Regions from separate parts of the Rossellomorea sp. LjRoot5 genome, predicted to be linked through region 2. Evidence: riboswitches for the same ligand, from Rfam matches in the RefSeq annotation. Region 2 holds a riboswitch; each other region holds the start of a gene.

Region 1 (5,097 bases), 3.9 Mb from region 2:
TGTGAAGGCTAATGTAATTCATTCAGATAGACGTCCAGGAGACCCAGCTACCCTTGTGGCTTCTTCAGAGAAGATTTATCGTGAATTAGGATGGAAGGCAGAGAATGAGTTGGAGGACATTATTGAAAGTGCTTGGAAGTGGCATAAGAGTTGCGTGACAAAAACTAAAAAGTAATTTTTTTAAGAGTCTTAATGGATAACGGCTCCATCTTTTTTGTGCTTCACAGATTAAAACAGTAGTTCTGTAGAATACATACAGGAAAATGAGGAAGACCAATGCTTATTTTCCTGTATGTATTGATCTTCCCATTCAATATATTCGCTAAGTTATTTCACTTTTATCTGGTAAGGTTGAATTTATTTTTCCCTTGCACTCAAGTACTCCATACAACTCATAATAATCATTAAAGGAGTCAAACTAACCAAATACCTGGACCGCGTTTTTCATACTAGGCAGGGAATGGTATGTCGTGGTCGGCCGAAATGACATGAAGTTTTATTTAAAATCTCACAATATATCAAGTGAATTTATAGTCAAAAGGGGAGCTTCATATTGGATCCTCCCTTTTGACTTGTGGACATGAAACTTGGAAGAGTTGAGACAAAAGTAACCGTCAATTTTCGGTCGTACAGGGCTGTCAGTAACAAGAAGGGTGGTCCTCTGCATGGCAGAGGTGGAACAAAAACTTGTCCTTAGTGGAACAAAAACATGGCAAGCCTGGTACAATTCAGTGGCTGTATTCACCCCGAGAAACCTAATGTGAAAAGACACAACCAGAATAGTACCCTAGCTGTGTCTTTTCTTGTTTATTAAAGTCATTCAATTTGGGATTTGTATTGAATTCTTGCGATTCCTGAGTCTTTGGTGTGGGTGTACCCTTCTCCTATAAGCACGTATTTATTATCAATTGAATAGATCTGCGTGTATAAACCCGACATTTCATCGATGCCTGCATACTGTGGGGTTCCTAGCAGTGATTCCAAGTCTTTGAAAGTTTGTGGTGTGTTATTTACGTTATAAAGAATGGACACAAGCTGTTCTTCGTTCATTAAGTGGCTAAAGAATAAATTAGAATCTTTATACCCAAACGTAGGAGCGCCTTGATAATATTCTTCAACATCTGGAGTGCCTAATTCATTTTTAATTTGTTGAATATTGGTACCAAGAGGATATGGAATTCCTTTTAATCGTCCTTTAGTAAGTTCTTCCTTAAATGCCTTGTCAAAATATTGTTCGGTATCCATTAGCATAACGGTTCTATTTTGAGTTTTCAGTATCCAATCAGATTCGAATTCCCATAGTTCCTCAGTTTGCACATTGCCATTATCGTCAAGTATCTGCAGTGAAAATGCATTCTTATTCATTTGGACTTTATAGGGATTTTCGTTCGATATGGCAATGGTTGAAACAGATCGAATCTCTTGATTAGAGGGGTTATATTTAAAAATTTTTAAAGCGGAATACATATTGGTAGCACTTGCTACTGTTTGGCTTCCCACAAGGAATTTCTCTTTCTTCGTGTTTTCAATTACTCCGTGAAGCTGGAAATCATTCACCAGATCATCCTTATACTCCCCTGCTTTTTTCCAAGCTCGTGAAGAATCGTCCTGTTTAAAAATTGTTAAGCCGTGAATATTCTCAGTAAGCTGTTCTGAAAATGGACCATAATAAGCGATGACCTCGGGTAAAGTGTCGTTATCAAGATCATGTACTATATATTGAACGGGACCTTCTATGCCGACATTAGATAAGAACCCATCTGCTTTGCTTTCATCAATCCACTCCCTATCACTTTTCTTTTCTTTCTTTAAAAGGGTGGGATCATTCTTGCTCGCTTTCGCAATGTCTGGCGTAGAAGAAGTTTCCTCCGTCTTGGTTTCTGTGTTGTTGCTCTGGCAGCCTACAATGCCAGCCATTATAAAAATGAGGGTAATCGTGCTGATGAATCGTTTCATGGAATCCTCCAGATAGTGTTATTCTTTAATAACTCAATCCAACTTCGTATTAATATCCCCAAGCATGCCAGCGGTTCCGTAATTATGGGTATAAGCAGGATCTTCAATTGAATTTAGGTGGAATTTGAAAGGAAGGAATCTCAATACTTCCTTTCTATTAATGTCCCATTCTTTTTAATTGTGATAGCTTGTTATATGCGTTAATTATTCCGATCATCCACCCTAGGAGTAACGTAACAATAACCGAAAACGCAAGATTGATGGTGGTTATCATTAATGCGGTATATCCTTTACCGCCACCGCGTGCCCAATGTTCACGATCTGATCTTCTCATAGTGTTATATAAGTTCAGGATTTGACGCCAGCCATACACAATTCCCACTGGATAGCAAATAATCATGAATAAAATTAGGTAATCATTGACACCAAAACGTATTGTTGAACCGGAATATGTTGTGATGGCTTTGAATAGAAACACTGCAGCAAGAATAATCCCCACCGCAATGAGAACAAGGATCTTCTTTAATTCTTGTTTATACAACATGCTTCTGACCCCCTTATGCTTTCTGTTGGGAAGTGGATTACGCCACTTCAGATTCAATTCGTTTAAATGATTCGGGATGACTGGACGCCAGGTTAGCCCACAATCCTTTTCTGAAGCTCATTTCCATTTCATTGAAGCTGTTTAAAACTTGTATTAGTGGATCACCATAGCCTAGTTGGTAAGCAAAATGGTCGGCTTCATATTCATTTTTTCTGGAAGAATGCATAACGAGCATTGTGCCAAATTTCGTCCAAAGCCACATCATCGCGACTAGCATGAAGTCGATGAAAATAGTCATAATCAAAGTCCCGAAGCTGCGGTTTGCGATACTTGCCATGATGCCAACGGCTGACATTACCACACGATAGAGTACAAACATGGTGGAAACGATCATATTCCCTACTGATACAATTAGAATAAGGTCAGTATCCTTGTTGGAAAGATGTCCAAATTCATGTGCTAGAGTAGCTTTGATTTGTTCATCACTGTACTGCAATAAGCCGCTGGTAAGGCAGATGGTTTTACGGCCCGTAGCAAACGCATTGGGATTAGAATCGTTACTTATGAAGAGCTTGACGTGATCTGCAATGGATGGATCAAGCATTTTAGCTTTCTCATAAACTTCCTCGAATAATGGCATAAGACGGTCAATATATTCTTGTGAGAGCGGTTTGCATCCTTGTTGGACGCGGAGCATCCATTCACCAACTGGAGATAATGCGATGGTAAGAGAGACCAGATACAATGATAAACCAACAAAGATGTCTTGAAAAAGAGCCATGACAATCAGTGTATTAAGAATAAGATAAATAATAATTCCAGTGTTCTGCTTCTTAAATAGCCGTTTTGCGAAATCAACGAAATACATAGTTTTTTATCCTCCAATAATTATTTTTTATAAAAATCGTATTACCTCAGACCGGTTCCCCTAAAAAAAAAAAGCTAAAGCAAACAGCCATAGCTCAATTTTTCTACGGCAACCTGACAATCATAGCGCTGAATAGCACCTTAGACTCATGGATTTGCGTCCTCCCCTTTCAGAAAGTTTGCCTTTATCACTATTATAGGAAATTAGTAATATATTTAAATTGAGTATAAAGTAATAAGAAAAATATGTAAATGGTATAGAAAGAAAAGTCATTCAATCCAATTTGGCAAAACTATGGGCATGTCCAAACTTTAAAGGATTATATAGGTGAAATGGCTCTAGAACCCGTCTACTCTATCATTGCCTTCTCGAAGAAAGCCACATTAAAATGTAAAGATGAATTTACATCAGCGAAGGTTATTAAATTTGGGCAATTAACAAAAGTTATCAAAGAGTGGTGTTTTGGAAGCAGAAGAACCGTCCCCTTGCTTCTCATCTTAAATGGAATAAGGTATAATATACCATAAGACAAGTGAAATCGGCTTAATGTGAAGAAATTGAGGTGAGTGTGATGTTTGGCTTTTGGGTGATTGTGACGATATGTTTAGCTATTTGGGGTGGATATATTGCTTATAAATCTGAACGGTGAGGATGGTCAGTTCGTCCTCTCACGGCTATGAAAAATCCTCACTTATGAAAGTGAGGATTTTTTGTTTGAATTATCACCCTTGTTCAACCAGGTGTGAGGCAAATTCTCCGATGCTCCGCAGCATGTCTTCCCATTCTTTCTCATCGGCTAAATGGAAATGGACCGTCGCCGAATCATCGCTGTATTCGCTCAGCCAAATTCCTTGGGTGGATGGAAGGAAGAATAGGATATTCTCCAGATACATTTCATCCTCCAGTGACACGATTCCAAAGTTGGATATATTGAATAATGTCCATTCAAAGCGTTTTAAATCCTCAGTAAACAGGTCGAAGCTGCTCACTTCTTCAGGTGTGAAGCGTGAGCTTTTTCGAACCTTTTTTAGTTTATCCGGATTGCTTAAGCGGTCGAAGTTCTTCTCGCTCAGAATGAAGGATCGCTGCTCGTTCGTGTGAAGCTTCTGGATGCCATAGTATTCTTTCATATAATGCTCCATCTCATCTGCTGAAATGATGGAGAACTCATGGATGATATCCTTTTCAATGAGGTGGAGCAGCCACTCATCGTTCTCGTAGTGATGGATCATCAACACAGACTGAGCCGGTGTATTGGAACAGCGGATCATCCTCTTGGATTCCACATAGTTCCTGATGAAGTGGAGCATTTCCTCCGTTAAAGGATTCTCTCCTCTTGCATCACGCTCTTCATCCAGGATGCGCTTCATGATCAGCTGTTTACTCGTCGCCTCCATGATGGCGATCCATTCCTGTTCGGTCTTCTTCCCGATCGCTGCCTCTGCAATCCCCTTTGCTACACTGTCGTAGCCTGATAAGCTGACCATTAAGGCAAGTTCTTCTGATGTGCATGTTAGTATATGGTTCATGGGCTCACTCCTATAAGTATGTATTTTGTTGAGGTGTTACATACTTCTTCAATAACATTTACCCTGTCTCTTGTTGAGTGGGAATATATCCTCTTCTAACCAAAAAAGATGTAATCTACGATCATAGATAGAACGGTATAAAGGGTGACCGAAAGAATTCCCTGAACGAGGAGGGCAACTAGAAATAGAATTTTTCGTAA
Region 2 (5,097 bases):
CCCGACCATTCAAATGTTCCTGATTTCGGAGGATCCGGGACCAGACCGCCTGTTATGATCGTCCCTCCCAGGAAAAGATGAAATAATCCAAGATGGACGAGGATGAGAAGCGTCTGGATGAATTGCTGCCCCCATATGATGAACATCCGCGGTGCCAGGTGAGGGAATAGATGCGTCCAGAGCAAATGCTTGTTGCTCCCCCCGAGGAGCTTTGCTGACAGGACAAAATCCTGCTTCCCTATTAGTTTCAGTTCATTTCCAATTAACACAGTGGTCAACGGCAGTACAAGGATTGTTAAGACAACGGCTTCGAACACCAGCCTCTCAAAAATCGAGTGATCCCACCCTAACACAGGCAGCCCCCAAAGGACCGGTCTTAATAAGAGATAAGCGATAAGACTTAAAGGGAGAAAATGAATGGAATCCACCACCCGGTCAAGCCAGTTCTTCCTGCTTTCTTTTAAGTGAAAATGATAGGCAATACCAAGATAGAAGCCACCGATCACCCGCAGTGAAGCGACAATCAAAGCAAACAACAGGGTATACTTTGCCCCTACAATAAGCTGATCGAGAATACTGTAACCGAAGAAATCGGATCCGAGGATCATGTCCCCAAATGGTTTATGAGGAGGGGCACTGATGATCCGCCCCTCTTCATTTTTCATAAATTGAATTTGTTTGATTGGCTCTTCTTTCAACGCCGAATATAGGAAACTGACGGCAATCAAGCCAAATATCACACTGAATCCGGCAGCGAACTTGCCATTATGCATATGCTGCCACCACAGCCTGCGGATGGTTGAAAGAAAGCCCCATATCTTCCATTCAGTCCACTTTGTTTTATCCCGTTTATATTTCGTATGATCTTGGCTGCTCTCGTGATTGATCCACAGATAGACACCTTGATACACGACGAAAAAAGGTGTGTAGATCATAATCAATGAGATGGCAATTACCATCGGCCTGAAATCTTGAATGATATAATAAGTGATTCCCTTCATATTGAAAATGGTTTCAATGATGAATAAACTGGACAGCATCCCCCATATGATCAGCTTTCCATGATAGAAAAGACTTGGTGAAATATTTTTCAAAACATGTGAAAAGAGGATCCGTCCCCTCGACATCCCCTTACTCTGGGCAAATTCGATGTGAGGCTTCAGCAACTCTTCTTCCATAATGAAGATGAGGATACGGAAGAAGGAGATCATCGGAATGATGGACAGCGTAATCATCGGGGCAAGAAAGATCTTCTCCTCCCCGAACTCCGTGAAATTCATCAGTTCCACTCCGAAATATTTAAATACATAAACAATCATAAGTTGAAGCATGAATGCAAACATTAAATCAGGCACCGTCTCCAAGAGATTTAGTGCTTTCTTAAGAGCCCGCGTGATCGGTCTCGGTAAAAACACAGTCAAGACGGTAAGAATAAAGGCAGTAGCAAGCCCTATGCCCAAGGCTCCCCCGATAATTTGCAGAGAATACAGGTATGGTCCCCAAAGCATATCGAGGAAATCGACGGTAATCCCCTTATAGGAATAACTCCAATTGGCCCCATCCATAAAAACAAAGATGAACTTGATAAACTCCTCCAAGTAGCCTACAACATTATATAACCCTCTCTCCCTGAATACTTCGGGAGCAATACTCACGGCTAAAATCCCCATTAGACCGAGAATATAGTAAAAGATGAACCTGGTCGGAAACTTGAGATATTTCATGAATAGAATCCCCTTTATTCTCTTTTTCCTCAGTTTAATAGAAATGTTAAATTTTTTCAATTTTATTTCAAGTCTGACAATTTGGTAACAAAAAGAGTGACTCCTCTAAGTCAGAGTCACTCTCCCGGTCTAAGCCAATAACCGGCTCGGCTTTCCTAAATAAAAGCCCTGTCCAATCGTTATCCCGATTTCCCTTGCCACCTGCATATCCTGTTTTGTTTCGATTCCCTCTAAGACAATCAATGTATCATTTCCGTAGAATTGGCTGAAAAAAGAGAGGAACCGCTGTTTCTTTTCATCCTGTGCCAGGTTCATGGCGAAATAGCGGTCAAGCTTGATGATTTCCGGTTCATATTCAATGGATTTCTTAATGGAGGATGTCCCCTGCCCGAAATCATCTATCGCATACCAGACGCCATATTGCTTCAGTTCCTTTAAAGACTCTTTTAACAACGGATTCTGCCAAAGCTCTTCTGCACTGGATTCATTAATTTCAAGCACGAGCCGTCCTTTAATATCAGGGTGGCGATCCATAAGATCGGAAAAATAGGTGTGAAAGCTCGGGTGCAAGATCGTGGTGATATAAATATTGAGAAATAACTTACAGTCCTCAATCCCGTTTCCCGAAAAATGTTCAAGGGCTTTTGAAATGGACAGAGTATCCAGTTTGTACAAGATATTGGCCTTCATGGCCGATTGAAATACACTTTCGGGATTTTCATTATACTTATTTCGCAAAAGACCCTCATAAGCATAGAGGGTTCGATGTTCACCCATATCATATAATGGTTGAAAATCATGGTAGATAAAGTCGTCTTGGAAAATAGTAAAGATGTTCATAGGACCCCTATACTCTCTCTTTAGTTTTGGTCTTGCCTACAAAAAAACCACACAAAAACGCATTATCCGCGTTCGCATGTGGTCGGTTGCGCTACTGGCTCCCCTAAATGTAAGCGCCCATCTATCATTTAGGTTCAAAGCCCCCAGTCGAATGGTCAGCTTATAAAGATATTTGTCTTATAAGAAAAATATACCACATAACTAGTACTTATGGGGTGTATTTTCTAGAAATTATTAGAAAATTCATAAAGAAAGACCTATCTTGATACAAATGGATTACCACTAATCCAGAACCGCCATGGATAATCCCTGGCTTCCCCCGTGTTATCAATCCCTATTCTTTTCCCTGCCGAGATGTTTTCAGGTTGATACCCCTCTGTAATCATGAGCGGCGGTTGTAAATAACTCCCCCCATAATCCTCCATGGTAATGCCTAGTGCCTTCGTCAACTTTCCCGGCCCATTGGTCCAATTCTTCTTCACATGACCGGGTCGTCTCGCTTCCATAAGCTCTTGTCCATGGAGAGGCTCGACGGCTCTGATGAGGATCGCTTCAGGCTTTTCCCGTTCTCCGCTCACTACGTTGACCAGGCAGTGAGTATGCATGACGTATGTATAAATTCGGCCAGCTTCATGGAACATCACTTCCGTCCGCTTTGTACGCCTGTTTCCGTAACTGTGGGCGGCTCTGTCTATCGGCCCCATGTATGCTTCTGTTTCCACAATATAACCTGAAGCGATTCCTTCCTCCGTTTCTTTCACTAACACACACCCCAACAGTGATTTGGCAAGCTCCAGTGTCGGCTGCTCGTAAAAGGTTGGGGGCATAGGTGTATCTTTCATGATTTCACTTCCTTATCTACATTGTCTAATCTATTTGTACCCTACCACTGCCTATTTAAATCAAGAATCCACGATCGATGTCTAATGTGATGGTCATGGATTCCCCGCTTCGGTATTCTTGATTCCGATTACCCTACGCCTCTGGTCCCATTCAAAAATAATCCTATGGCTCATTGTGGTAGTCTCTCCACTGCTTTAAAATAAATGTATCAATTGGAAAAACAAACCAAAGTGAGGGATTGGAATGAAAAACGCATTTGCTGTCATGATTGCATTGCTTGCATTGGGGACGCTCTATGTCATCCTAAATGACAATACATCATTGTTTGCAAAAGAAAGTCAGTCAGGGGATCGGATTGAAGTGACGAATGAAATCAAACATATCGACCTGGACCTGGAAAACAGCGACACAAAAGTCATACCGACTGACAAGAATGAAGTACAGGTCGATATAGAGGGAAAAGGGACGATGACCTTAACCGGGAATGGAGATACGATTGACGTTGTGGTCAAGCATAAATGGTATGAATGGATCGGATTCAATCGCAAATCAAACGTAACGGTTTATATTCCGAAAGGGTATAGGAACAGCGTGGAAATCGATATCGGCTCCGGCAATTTCGTGATGGCTGGAGAATCTGATTCAAAGAAATGGAAACTTGATGAATTGTCGATTGACATGGGATCGGGGAATATGGAGCTTGAAAACGTCGAGACAAAACTGTTCGAACATGATGGATCTTCAGGGGATTTGGTCGTAAACGGCCTCACAACAGAGGATGGAAAAGTGGGAATCAGTTCGGGGGATGTGGAGTTATCGAACTTTGAAGGTCCCCTTGTAGGCGACTTATCCTCAGGTGAATTAACGGTCACCATGGACTCCTTAAAGGGAGACATGACATTCGATGTCAGCTCAGGTGGAGTGAAGCTTGATCTGCCGGAGAAAGCAAGCTTTAAACTGAAGGGGCAGGCAAGCAGCGGGGATATTTCCTGCAATCTTCCATTAAAGAATCAAAAAATAGAAAATGGGGATATTACCGGGGTCGCAGGCTCAGGGCAATATACCATTGATGTTTCAGTATCCAGTGGAAATGTAGATATATATTAATGAAGAGTGCCGGGAACCCCCGGCACTCTTTTAATTATTTATGATGGAATGGGCATTTTCCTTCAATCGGTTCTACATCGTCCCCAATAAAGTACTGCTTCCACTCACGGTGTTCCGGGTCCCCGTAATGACTGATATTCGGATGCGTTGGTAAGCCGTCCCATTTTTCGACCCGCTCTCTTACTTTTTCACGGGACATGATACCACCCTTGGAGGTACCCTCCAATCCTTCAAAAATCCTTCTTGGCTGAAATCCGAGTACTAAGCTATTCCCAAGGTCCCTCGTCTTTCGCTGCTTGTAGGCAGGGGCATTCCCAAACACGAAGAAAGGTTCCCCTGCAAAGGAAAAGGCCCACAAATGATGATCCGGATCCTCTGGATAATCCTCTGGCCAATCCTCCTTATCCTCACGATGAAGAAACTGCAGGATTCTCCAGAAATAATCCCTGTAATGAGGGACGGACCTCTCCTCCCTTTCAGGTTCCACAAATAAAAAGAATCCGTGACGGATCAGGCGCTCTCCTTCGGGTACATCAAACAAGTCGATGAACTCTTGAATCGTTTGGGGGAGATGCTCCCAGTT
Region 3 (5,097 bases), 4.0 Mb from region 2:
TTTCCATGGTTCAGAATTCGTTAGAAGGATCGAACGTGGATATCAGTAAAGAAATGACGGACATGCTGAGTGTTCAACGATCATATCAATTCCAGGCGCGATCGATCTCCCTTGCAGATCAAATGATGGGCCTTGTAAATGGGATACGCTAAAAGGAGTTAAATGCTATGAGTGAAAAAGAGCTACTGCAAGAAAAAGTGACAAGAGAATCAGTAAAAACAGAAAAAAAGGCAAAGCAAAAGGACGAAACTAAGCCATCACGCTGGGTGCGTGTTCGCATGCTTCCCATCTGGCTCAGAATCCTTCTGTTCATCCTTCTTCTTGCAGGAAGCCTCGTCCTCGGTGCCGTCATCGGCTTCGCTGGCATCGGCAACGGCAACGCTGCCGACGTCTTCAAAGCAGAAACCTGGCAGCATATCATTGATATCGTAATGAAGAAATAATTTTTGAGGGACGGACCTCGAAATCGTTAGCTTTTACGACAGTGAACCTTGATATAACAGGGTTTCGTTGCGGATGGAGCTTGTGATTCGAGGTCCGTCCCTTTTTTTACGTAGATATCGTTGCAAATTTGGAGTTGGGAGGGACGGACCTCGAATTTGATGCCTTTTTTGAGGAGAAATGTTGATATAAAGGGATTTCCTTGGGGGATTAGGGCGGATTTCGAGGTCCGTCCCTCCCATCCTGTTGCTATTACAACCACAGTTTCTGTACAATAAGGTGTACATACATATTGGTAGGAGGAATTATTTATGCTTGATATTAATGAGATTAAAGAGATTATTCCCCATCGTTATCCGTTTTTGCTGGTGGATCGGATTTTAGAGGTGGAGGAAGGCAAGAAAGCGGTCGGGATCAAGAATGTGACGGCGAATGAGGAGTTCTTCAATGGTCACTTTCCTGATTACCCTGTGATGCCGGGCGTGCTGATTGTCGAGGCGCTGGCTCAGGTCGGAGCTGTGGCGATGCTGAAGGTCGAGGATAACCGTGGACGTCTGGCGTTCTTCACGGGCATTGACAAATGCCGTTTCAAGCGTCAGATAAAGCCTGGTGATCAGCTCCGACTTGAAGTGGAAATGATCCGCTTTAAAGGACCGATCGGTAAAGGAAAAGGTGTTGCAACCGTTGATGGTGAAGTTGCTTGTGAATTAGAGATGATGTTTGCTCTTGGGGATAAGCAAGAGTAATCAGGTATAATGCGGCCGGGTTTGATGTGATTCATTTCACGTCAAATCCGGCTTTTTTTACCTTGAAAAAATGATTCCATATGCAAGTTAATTCATTTTCCGGGAAAGCTAACAAAAGACCAACGTAACGGTCTTACATTAACCAACATAGAAAGGAGTCATACATCATGAGCAAAAAGTTACTATCGATCCTTGGTGGATCTGCACTTGCCGCTTTCCTTCTTGTAGGATGTAACGCCAACCAGGAGCCTCCTCCGGAAGACGAAGCACCAGTGGAAGAAAACGACAACATGGATGAGAATAACGATATGAACGACAACGGGGACATGAATGAAGAGAACTACCCTGAGTCAGAAGACAAGAACAAGCAAGGCGACAAAGATGCAGCGAAGGATAACAACACACCTGAAGAAGACGCTGTAGAAGATGATATTGATATGAAGGATAAGGATAATAAGGACGAGTAATGGGGTAAGACAGAGGCGACTATGAGTTGCCTCTGTTTTTTTATAAAAATAAAAAATCCAGACTTTCATTTTTATGGAAATTAGACTATAGTTAATTTATAAAGTTCTTTATACAGAACAAAATGAATATATTAATAAGAACGAAGTGATCATAACATTAGAGAGGTGGATAAATGTATAAAAAAGTTTGCAATCGATGTACTCGCTCTTCATTCAGTAGCACTGAAACAGGTGATTGGATTTGCCCATCTTGCGGTCATGACTTAACTGAAGCACCATTTTATACGCCCTTCTTAAGGCATAGTGATTTTATCCCACTCCGAAAAAAGTTAGAAGCTTATGAAAAGAATATGAACAATAAATATCTTTGAATTTCGACAAATATCTTTATGCTTTTAAAGAATACAACAATTTATTTAGTAATAAACTTGGATAATGTCGAATAAAGCATTCACTTGTAGGAAAAAAGTGTAAAAATTTTCTTTGAATAGACAAAAAATTTTGAAAAAAGATGGTACTATTGATATAACGAAAAGCGATGAAGAGTGAGGGCAGAAAAAGGCAAACCCATTGAAAAATGGGGACGCAAAGTCACAGGTCTAAAGTATTAATAGTAAATCAATTTCCTGGAAGACTACATATGAAAGACATCAACGTGAATTTGAAACGCATATTAATACGATGGCGGCTGGATTGCCTGGAATACGTTTACTGTATTTTAGGAGGGAAACAATTTGGGGAATAGAGAATTGGACCAAGAATGGGTTGAGCTAGTGAAAGAAGCCTTGGAAGCAGGAATATCTAAGCAACAAATCAGGGAGTATTTACAAAAGCAATCCCAGGAAGTAAAGGCCGGATATAAAATAATGTAATATAAATAAAGTCTTGCGAACTCTTCGCAAGACTTTATTTATTGCCTAATTTCCATTTATTAAATTCAATGAACTCCCGGAACTGTTCCTTGGTGATTCCAGAATCCATTGCTTCTTCTGCAATCTTCATCCATTCGTGATCAATGTTTTGATCCTCGGGTTGATCGTATAATAGAGCATCCATAGGAATTCCTAAAGCCGCTGAAACTTTCTCCAGAAACTGAATGGAAGGGTTTTGTTGAAGGTTACGTTCAATTGAACTCAAATATGACTTAGCTACGCCTGCTTTTTCAGCGAGCTCCGTCATGGACATTCTTTTTTCTTGTCTGTATTTCTTAACTCTCTCTCCAATCATCAGGGACACCTACCTAAAGACTTCATGTTTGAAGTCACAATATTAAATATAATTATATCATAAATAATTCGACAAGAAATTACATATATTCGTATTATTAAATGCTCGGCTTTGCCGTTGCCGGAATCCTCGGCTTAGATACCATCTTCTCACGGAACTCACGAACGAGTTCATCCCCGGAGTACCCTTTCTGGACTAAGTCATCAAGCAGTATCTCCGCATATTCATTCCGTTGTTTCTTCAATTTTCCTTCAAACATAATGCTGATATGTTTATCCATTTCTTTGATACAACGGATGGATGTCATGAAGGCAGCAGGATCATTGGCTGCATGGGAAATCACGACCTGGATTTCCAAGTCTTCTTTGCTTTGCTGAGCCTTTTGGAAAAATTCGATGTATTCATTCGACATATACGTTTCGACAAGCCATGTTTTCTGACCGTCTTCTTTATTGATGATCAGACCGTCCACAAGCTCGAAGTCATGCAGTTCCTCGTTCTCCACTACTTGAAGGGAAATCACTTTAAAGGTTTTCATGAACGAACATCTCCCATTTAAAGGTTTTATCAAATTATATCACAGGGGGGATTTGTTTCCCTAATACATTTATAAATGAAAAAAATGACGAAAGATGCAATTTTGTGTTTTTGACCATGATTTTAATGAAAAAGAGGAAAATCTCCCTAGGCGAATTTCCGAAATTCAAGCCGTTTTTACCTCTAATTTCGGAAATTCACGATTTTACAAGATTTGCACATAGAAGTAAGATGAGATCACCTTAACAGAAAGGAGGAGATGAACCCAAGTGATCAACCAAGTGACCCTGGTGGGAAGACTGACGAAAGATCCGGAAGCGAGAAAAACAACGGAGGGAAAATCAGTACTTAGCGTGACGATTGCCGTGAACCGGCCTTATAAGAATCAGCAAGGCCAAACTGATGCCGACTTTGTACTCTGTACGATGTGGAACCGTGCAGCGGACAATACGGAAAAGTACTGCAGGAAGGGTTCCGTCGTTGGGGTGACCGGCCGCATCCAAACACGTTACTTTGAAAACGATCAAGGGAAGCGGACGTATATCACCGAAGTCGTCGCTGAAAACGTCCGTTTCCTGGACAGTAAGCAGGCATCCCCGGTTACACCTGAACCGAGCAAGAAAGAACCAATCGAATTGCCGTTCTAATTTTTTAAAAGGGAGATGGAGTTTTGGTCACACTGCAAGAACTTGAACAAAGAATCGATCGACTGGAAAAAATGACGGAAGATCTCATTAAAAAAGTAGCAAGAGTCAATGTCGAAAACTTCTACTTATCTCAACGGGTAACCGCCCTTGAACAAGGATACGAATATCCAAACCCGGTTTTGAAAACCTCATCTTGATCTTTTATAACCCTCAACCAGATTTCTTTCCATAAGCGTCAATCCAACCTATAAGTACTCTGTCTCAAATTCCAATGGTCACCCGCACGATGCCCCTGATTTGCCTCATTAGACATAAATATGTATAGCGGTTAGTAAGTGAAATATTCCCCTTTTTGTCTTCATATTGAGCCGGTTTCCTTGAGGGGAGGCTGGTGTTTTTTTTATTTGGTATGGTGAATCATTTTGTGTAATTATAATTGAAAAAAAGAAAATTAGAAGACGTGATATCGTTTTAGATTAATAGAGGAGGTGGGTTTGTACAGGTTTTGGCATGTAATGAGACGAATTTGAGAGATACTAAGAAACTGGGGGAGGGAATCCCTAGTTTGAACCGGTTTCAGGCATTTATTTTATGAGAAATTGGGCTGTATGAGTGTGTGGTGATTCGCTATGAGATTAATTGCGTCATTTTCTTGAGTGATTGCGTCATTTTCAAATTAATTGCGTCATTTCCATTGTTAATTGCGTCATTATTTCAATTATTGCGTATTTTTCCAAATATAACCATTTGATAGTTAATAACTCCTCAAAAAAACCCCTTTCCCATAAAAGGAAAGAGGCAACAACAACATCTATTCCAACACCAGCAACGATTCCAGATCCTGATCCGACAATTCCGTCACCCACTGGTCACTGCGGATGATTTCGTCGTTCAGAGCCTGCTTTTTCATGAGCATGGCATCGATTTTTTCTTCAAGGGTGCCTGATGAAACGAGCTTGTGCACGTGAACGAAACGTTTCTGGCCGATCCGGTAGGCACGGTCGGTGGCCTGGTTCTCGACGGCCGGGTTCC
Region 4 (5,097 bases), 4.0 Mb from region 2:
TGAGTTTTGCTTCAACTGGATTGTGGTGGATATATCTGCTGGCATTAATAAAATACGATGGTGTATCGATCTTGGTCGATCCATACCGCCCTTGGAACACATGCCCGACATAATCATATTTTTTATTGAAATAGACGGCGTATCGGGTGTGAAGGATACGGATGGACTTCTCCAGTGGAACATCGTGGGTTTCGATCAGCAGATGAATGTGGTTGGACATCAAACAGTAGGCGTGGATGGTAAATGGGTACTTTTCTTTCGTTTCCTGCAAATACGTTAAATACTTCTTGCGATCGTCATCATCATGAAACAGATCCTGCTTCCGGTTCCCTCTCGCCGTCACATGATACGTCGTTCCCGGACTCCAATTCCGAGGCGTTCGAACCATACCCTCACTCCTTCTCTCAATCTCATAATCTTACATTAAATCTATTCGACACGAATGCGTAAAATCCTCTTTTTTATTGAGGGACGGACCTCTATTCATTCACAATACCGTGTAAATGGAATGGGTAGAGAGGTCCGTCCCTCGTTCTATCTATCTCTTCTGTGGTCGTCTAGGTTGGTGATGCTTTTTGGTGTGTAGTAGATGACTCGCCGTTTACCGTGATGCGTTGTGCTGAACACCAGGTTGGATTCCGGTTTCATCTGGATCCATGTGATGACTTTCTTTATTTCCTTCGTAGAAAGGCCAGCCTCATCCCTATTATGTTGTTCCCCCATTCTATCTCCACCTTTACCCCCAATTCGACAAAATCACAATTATATTTACATTTTAATACGTTTTACTGTAAATTTGTATACTTTTTCCAAATTATATTTAAACGTAATCAGAATAAATATTTCAAAACGTGTAATTTCCTAATACCTGCCCGTAAAACCTTTATCTTGAAGAAAAAAGGGATAGTCGGTGAAAACAATGGATCTACATGTAGAGTTACAGCATTATCGCAATGATGTATTAGAGCTGACCCAGAGAGAAGCTGCCCTTCGCCTGAATATCAGCCAGGGCGCATTATCAAACTATGAAACCGGTGCAAGGGACATCCCCTACAAAATGCTGCTTACCTTTAAGGAAGTCTATAAAATCCCGACCCATGAAATGAACCGGATCATGTACGGGGAGGAGAGCGACAGCCTTGGACAAAGCCACGACCCCATGATCCTGAGAGAAACCTTCGAAGACGAAGAAACAAAAGAAATTCTAAAAACCCTCCAGGAGCATCCAAAATTCAAGCGAACCCTGTCATCCCTCTCCTACTTCACAGAAAAGCGCAAAGAAAAATTCATCGCACACGTAAACCACTTCTACCAGACGACGAAGGACTGGTAGAATCCCACGGGAGGGACGGACCTTACTATTCGCAGCTTAAACCCTGTTATACCGGGATTTCCTTTCCTATCTTTTCATAAAAGTGAGGTCCGTCCCTCAATTCACTCAAAAAAAAAAAGCGCCTAGATTCCCGGGTTTTTGGGGTCTAGAGCGCTTTTTGGTTTGTATCTATGGTGTATCCGGATTGGAGTTCTTGTTTTAGCCAATGGATCATTGTGTTGGTATCCATGTTTCCTTGTTGACCTTTGTCGAACGCTTTTTGGATAACGTTCAAAATATGCTGATCGTTGTTCGCATTTCCTTTCAAAAAGACAACCTCCTACATCATTAAACAGTTTATATCACTTTATTACACTATTAGACGACATTTCAAACATCAATTTTATGCTATATTACCAGAAAACGTCACTTGTTTAAAGATAAATTTTTTTAGAATGATCTTCAAAACATACTTTAGGCCTATTTAACTTCCATAACCAAACGTCGATATAATAGTGGTATGGTCTTGAAAAGTGGCAAAATCATCGAAAGGTGATGACGCAAAGCTATAGGGGCTATTACATGCCAGCCAGCTACCAAACCAAGGAGGGATTATTTTGTCGTTTTTGACACCCGAAGAAATAGTAGTAAAAAAGAAAGCTCGTAAAATGTGGATGTACATAGGATTATTTGTTTTTACTGTCGCTCTAATAGCGGGCACTACATTTTTAACGTATAACATGTAAAAGCGTCTTGAGGCGCTTTTTTAATTTTATAAATTTCCATTCTACAATTTATGGAAACTTTCGGGGTTTTTCGATAGAATAAGAGAAGTAATCAAAACTAGTTGGAGGCAACCATTTATGCATACAGAAGTTAAACTCATCCGGGGATTAAGACAACCATCCTACTTCTTTTATCAATTAAAGGAAATGGAAGTATTAAGAGGATATAAAAAAAAGATTCTCCTTGTTTTCCTATTGTCTGCCCTTATCTTTGGCCTCATTTCTTCCTTTGGAATCGGTATGGACCCTCTTTCAAAGGAACTGACGAAACTTTCACCCTTCACATTCGAGATGGAAAAGTTCTTGTTCCTATTAGGAAGAATCATTTCTGGAATAGTATATGCGGCAGTCATCCTGTTCGTACCGGCCCTGATTTTCTGGACCATTTCAGACGAAGGGGAATATCGCAAGCTTGTCATCACCCAAAGCCTGGTCTTACTCATACTATTAATTGAAAGACTGACCTATATTCCATTATCCCTTTTTCTTTCACTTGATTGGTTCTCATCACCCCTATCACTCGGAGTCATTGCTCAATACATAACCGCTAAACCATGGGTCATCTATTTCCTGGGCTGTTTCTCCCTATTTAAGATATGGGTTTTCTATATTCAATACAAAGGCGTCAAGAGACTCACTCAGCAAAAAAACTGGCTCATCTGGCTCGTGATTTTGTTAATGAATCTACTATTCTGGGCTGCTACTGCATTTCTTGCATTCCTGGATTTATCCACTCTAATCTAACTATTTAAAGGCTGTGAACATTCATGTACAAACGAACCTTATTCTATACCACCCTCACCGTGTCGCTCCTTTTTATAGGCGCCAATACATATCTCATTGAAAAAGCGGACAGTAAAGTCGACCGGGAAGTCCGTGTCGCCGAATGGGAACCCGTCAACAAAGGGGCTCTTGCAAAAGAAATGCCGAAAGCCGGCGTCGTTGCTTCTGAAGAAGAAAACTACATCTATTTTAACGATGAATTCGGCTCCTTTAAAAAATTCCTTGTCAAAGAAGGGGATCAGGTTAAATCCGGAACACCCCTATATGAGTATGAAGTAACCGATCAATCTCAGCAAAAGAGCGTCTTGGAATCAGAAGCTGATCAACTTGAAGACGAGATCGACAGCATCGAAGGCAATATTTCCGACCTGAAGCGATTGGAATCATCCCTTCCATCAGGCTCGACGGACGACAAAGAAATTCCCATCGACGCCAGTGCCCTTCAATCGGAATATGATCTTAAAAAAGAAATTGCCGCCAAGGAACTTGAAATTGATCGCCTGGAAAGTCAAATCGACAATCTCGAGCGCCAAATTTCCGATATCGAATCGTACGAAACGACCCTGACCGTCCAAAGCAGCGTGGACGGAACCATCAAGGACCTATCCCATGCGATCGACAATCCATTGATCACGATTGCCTCAGAGTCAACCATCGTCACCACCGATCTGACGGAAAAAGAAATCGTCAGAGTCGATGAAAATATGAGTGCAACCGTCCAATCGGATGTTGAGAAAAAAATTCTAAAAGGGCTTGTCACCCGTGTGGCAACCCTTCCCAAAAACGATCCGCACATCCAAACAGACAGCCTATACCCTGTAGAAATTAAACTGCAGGACACAAAAAACGAACTGCTTCCAGGACACCATGTCTTCCTATCCATCATTACGGATAAAGTCAAAGGTGCCTTCGTGGTCCCGGTAACGGCCGTTGAAAAAGATGGCGAATCGAAATATATTTGGATTTTAACATCAAAAGGCACCGTCGAAAAACGCAAAGTCGAAACCGGCCTCACAGTCGATGGACAGCAACAAATCAAATCCGGTGTGAAAGCAGGGGAATACTATATCGTCTATCCTGACGAGATTCCCGCCCTACAAAAAGGCGCAACATTCATCACAGCCCTTGATTGGGACAAAGTGAAATTGAGAGATTTGAAGAAATTCGATCGTCCGACGATATTGGAGAATTTATTGTTGGGGATTTTGGAACGGAAATAATCGTAGTATATGGAAAGCGTCCTTTCAATCAAGATAGGACGCTTTTTTTATATAGTACCTCATCTATTATAAAAAATATGACCGCACAACTTATGGCTCCTAATGATAAACCGGGAAAAATAAAGTAAGTGATAGCACCGAGTCCAATATGTATAACTCCCGAAACCCAAGGGCGCATAGAAGAAAACTTTATGGAAATATATTCGGCCACCAGTGAAACAGGTAACCCATAAAAAACATTACCGATCAAACTAAACAAAAACACCACCAAAACAAAGAGTGACAACTCTCCACCTGTACTATATGAATCCCCTGCAAAAATAGACAGAGAGAAATAGAAAATAAATAAGCCAATGGTAAAACAAACGGTGGTATAAAAAGCGGCTTTCACTTTTCGGAAGTTGTCCTTCCATATCCCCTGTCTAATGGCAGGCACCGAAATGATAACAACCAGCAGCCCAAGGAATGCCATGACCTCTACAGATGTCTCAGAGACGAGTAAAATTGTGATAACAACCAGCATTGAAAAAACGAAAATAAAATTCTCTTTCTTCATATTTCCACGAACCCTTTTTAGTTCATTGTACTACATGTGAAGAAATGCCGAAATGACCTACAAAACATACATACTCCTCCCCCACCAACAAATACTATACCTACACCAAAAGAAAAGGAGCACGAAATCCACCATGAAAACACTCAAACGCCTCACCATCCTCCTATCACTACTAGCCCTCACCCTGCCCGCCACCTCCACAACAGCCGCCCCACCACCCCACAAAAACGTCATCCTCATGATCATGGACGGCACCAACTCCGACATCCTCACCCTGTCCCGCTGGTATCGAGGGACGGACCTTAAGCTCGATACGATTCTCAGAGGCGGCGTCCGGACGTATTCCGCCCAGTCTGCCATCACCGATTCCGCTGCAGCAGGTTCCGCCATGGCGACAGGTGTGAAGACGAAAGCCGATTATATAGGGATGAACCCCGATGG

What was found. Region 2 has a riboswitch for cyclic di-GMP ahead of ACSQ2E_RS21735 (EAL domain-containing protein). Riboswitches for the same ligand answer to the same signal wherever they lie in the genome.
Region 1: it holds a riboswitch for cyclic di-GMP, as region 2 does, so the genes downstream of both, ACSQ2E_RS01765 (zinc metalloprotease HtpX) here and ACSQ2E_RS21735 (EAL domain-containing protein) in region 2, are expected to answer to the same signal.
Region 3: it holds a riboswitch for cyclic di-GMP, as region 2 does, so the genes downstream of both, ACSQ2E_RS01280 (anti-repressor SinI family protein) here and ACSQ2E_RS21735 (EAL domain-containing protein) in region 2, are expected to answer to the same signal.
Region 4: it holds a riboswitch for cyclic di-GMP, as region 2 does, so the genes downstream of both, ACSQ2E_RS01330 (hypothetical protein) here and ACSQ2E_RS21735 (EAL domain-containing protein) in region 2, are expected to answer to the same signal.

Annotation. Positions count from the first base shown of each region.
Region 1 is NZ_CAXUQN020000001.1:340,185-345,281, forward strand. Features, by position in the region: gene galE (UDP-glucose 4-epimerase GalE) at 1-175, shown strand, start outside; gene ACSQ2E_RS01755 (DUF4309 domain-containing protein) at 817-1,956, opposite strand; gene ACSQ2E_RS01760 (hypothetical protein) at 2,114-2,500, opposite strand; gene ACSQ2E_RS01765 (zinc metalloprotease HtpX) at 2,538-3,368, opposite strand; cyclic di-GMP riboswitch class I at 3,473-3,561, opposite strand; gene ACSQ2E_RS01770 (hypothetical protein) at 4,091-4,897, opposite strand; gene ACSQ2E_RS01775 (hypothetical protein) at 4,993-5,097, opposite strand, start outside.
Region 2 is NZ_CAXUQN020000001.1:4,257,414-4,262,510, forward strand. Features, by position in the region: gene ACSQ2E_RS21730 (ABC transporter permease subunit) at 1-1,724, opposite strand, end outside; gene ACSQ2E_RS21735 (EAL domain-containing protein) at 1,854-2,564, opposite strand; cyclic di-GMP riboswitch class II at 2,636-2,716, opposite strand; gene ACSQ2E_RS21740 (DNA-3-methyladenine glycosylase) at 2,822-3,406, opposite strand; gene ACSQ2E_RS21745 (DUF4097 family beta strand repeat-containing protein) at 3,651-4,514, shown strand; gene ACSQ2E_RS21750 (YqcI/YcgG family protein) at 4,549-5,097, opposite strand, start outside.
Region 3 is NZ_CAXUQN020000001.1:241,211-246,307, forward strand. Features, by position in the region: gene ACSQ2E_RS01260 (flagellar hook-basal body protein) at 1-152, shown strand, start outside; gene ACSQ2E_RS01265 (DNA-directed RNA polymerase subunit beta) at 168-443, shown strand; gene fabZ (3-hydroxyacyl-ACP dehydratase FabZ) at 753-1,187, shown strand; gene ACSQ2E_RS01275 (hypothetical protein) at 1,355-1,654, shown strand; cyclic di-GMP riboswitch class I at 2,205-2,355, shown strand; gene ACSQ2E_RS01280 (anti-repressor SinI family protein) at 2,389-2,526, shown strand; gene ACSQ2E_RS01285 (helix-turn-helix domain-containing protein) at 2,561-2,881, opposite strand; gene ACSQ2E_RS01290 (YwpF-like family protein) at 2,979-3,419, opposite strand; gene ACSQ2E_RS01295 (single-stranded DNA-binding protein) at 3,688-4,065, shown strand; gene ACSQ2E_RS01300 (hypothetical protein) at 4,089-4,262, shown strand; gene ACSQ2E_RS01305 (DEAD/DEAH box helicase) at 4,877-5,097, opposite strand, start outside.
Region 4 is NZ_CAXUQN020000001.1:252,222-257,318, reverse strand. Features, by position in the region: gene ACSQ2E_RS01350 (transposase) at 1-388, opposite strand, end outside; gene ACSQ2E_RS01345 (hypothetical protein) at 535-723, opposite strand; gene ACSQ2E_RS01340 (helix-turn-helix domain-containing protein) at 920-1,333, shown strand; gene ACSQ2E_RS01335 (hypothetical protein) at 1,479-1,640, opposite strand; cyclic di-GMP riboswitch class I at 1,838-1,913, shown strand; gene ACSQ2E_RS01330 (hypothetical protein) at 2,176-2,841, shown strand; gene ACSQ2E_RS01325 (efflux RND transporter periplasmic adaptor subunit) at 2,865-4,100, shown strand; gene ACSQ2E_RS01320 (hypothetical protein) at 4,129-4,656, opposite strand; gene ACSQ2E_RS01315 (alkaline phosphatase) at 4,790-5,097, shown strand, end outside.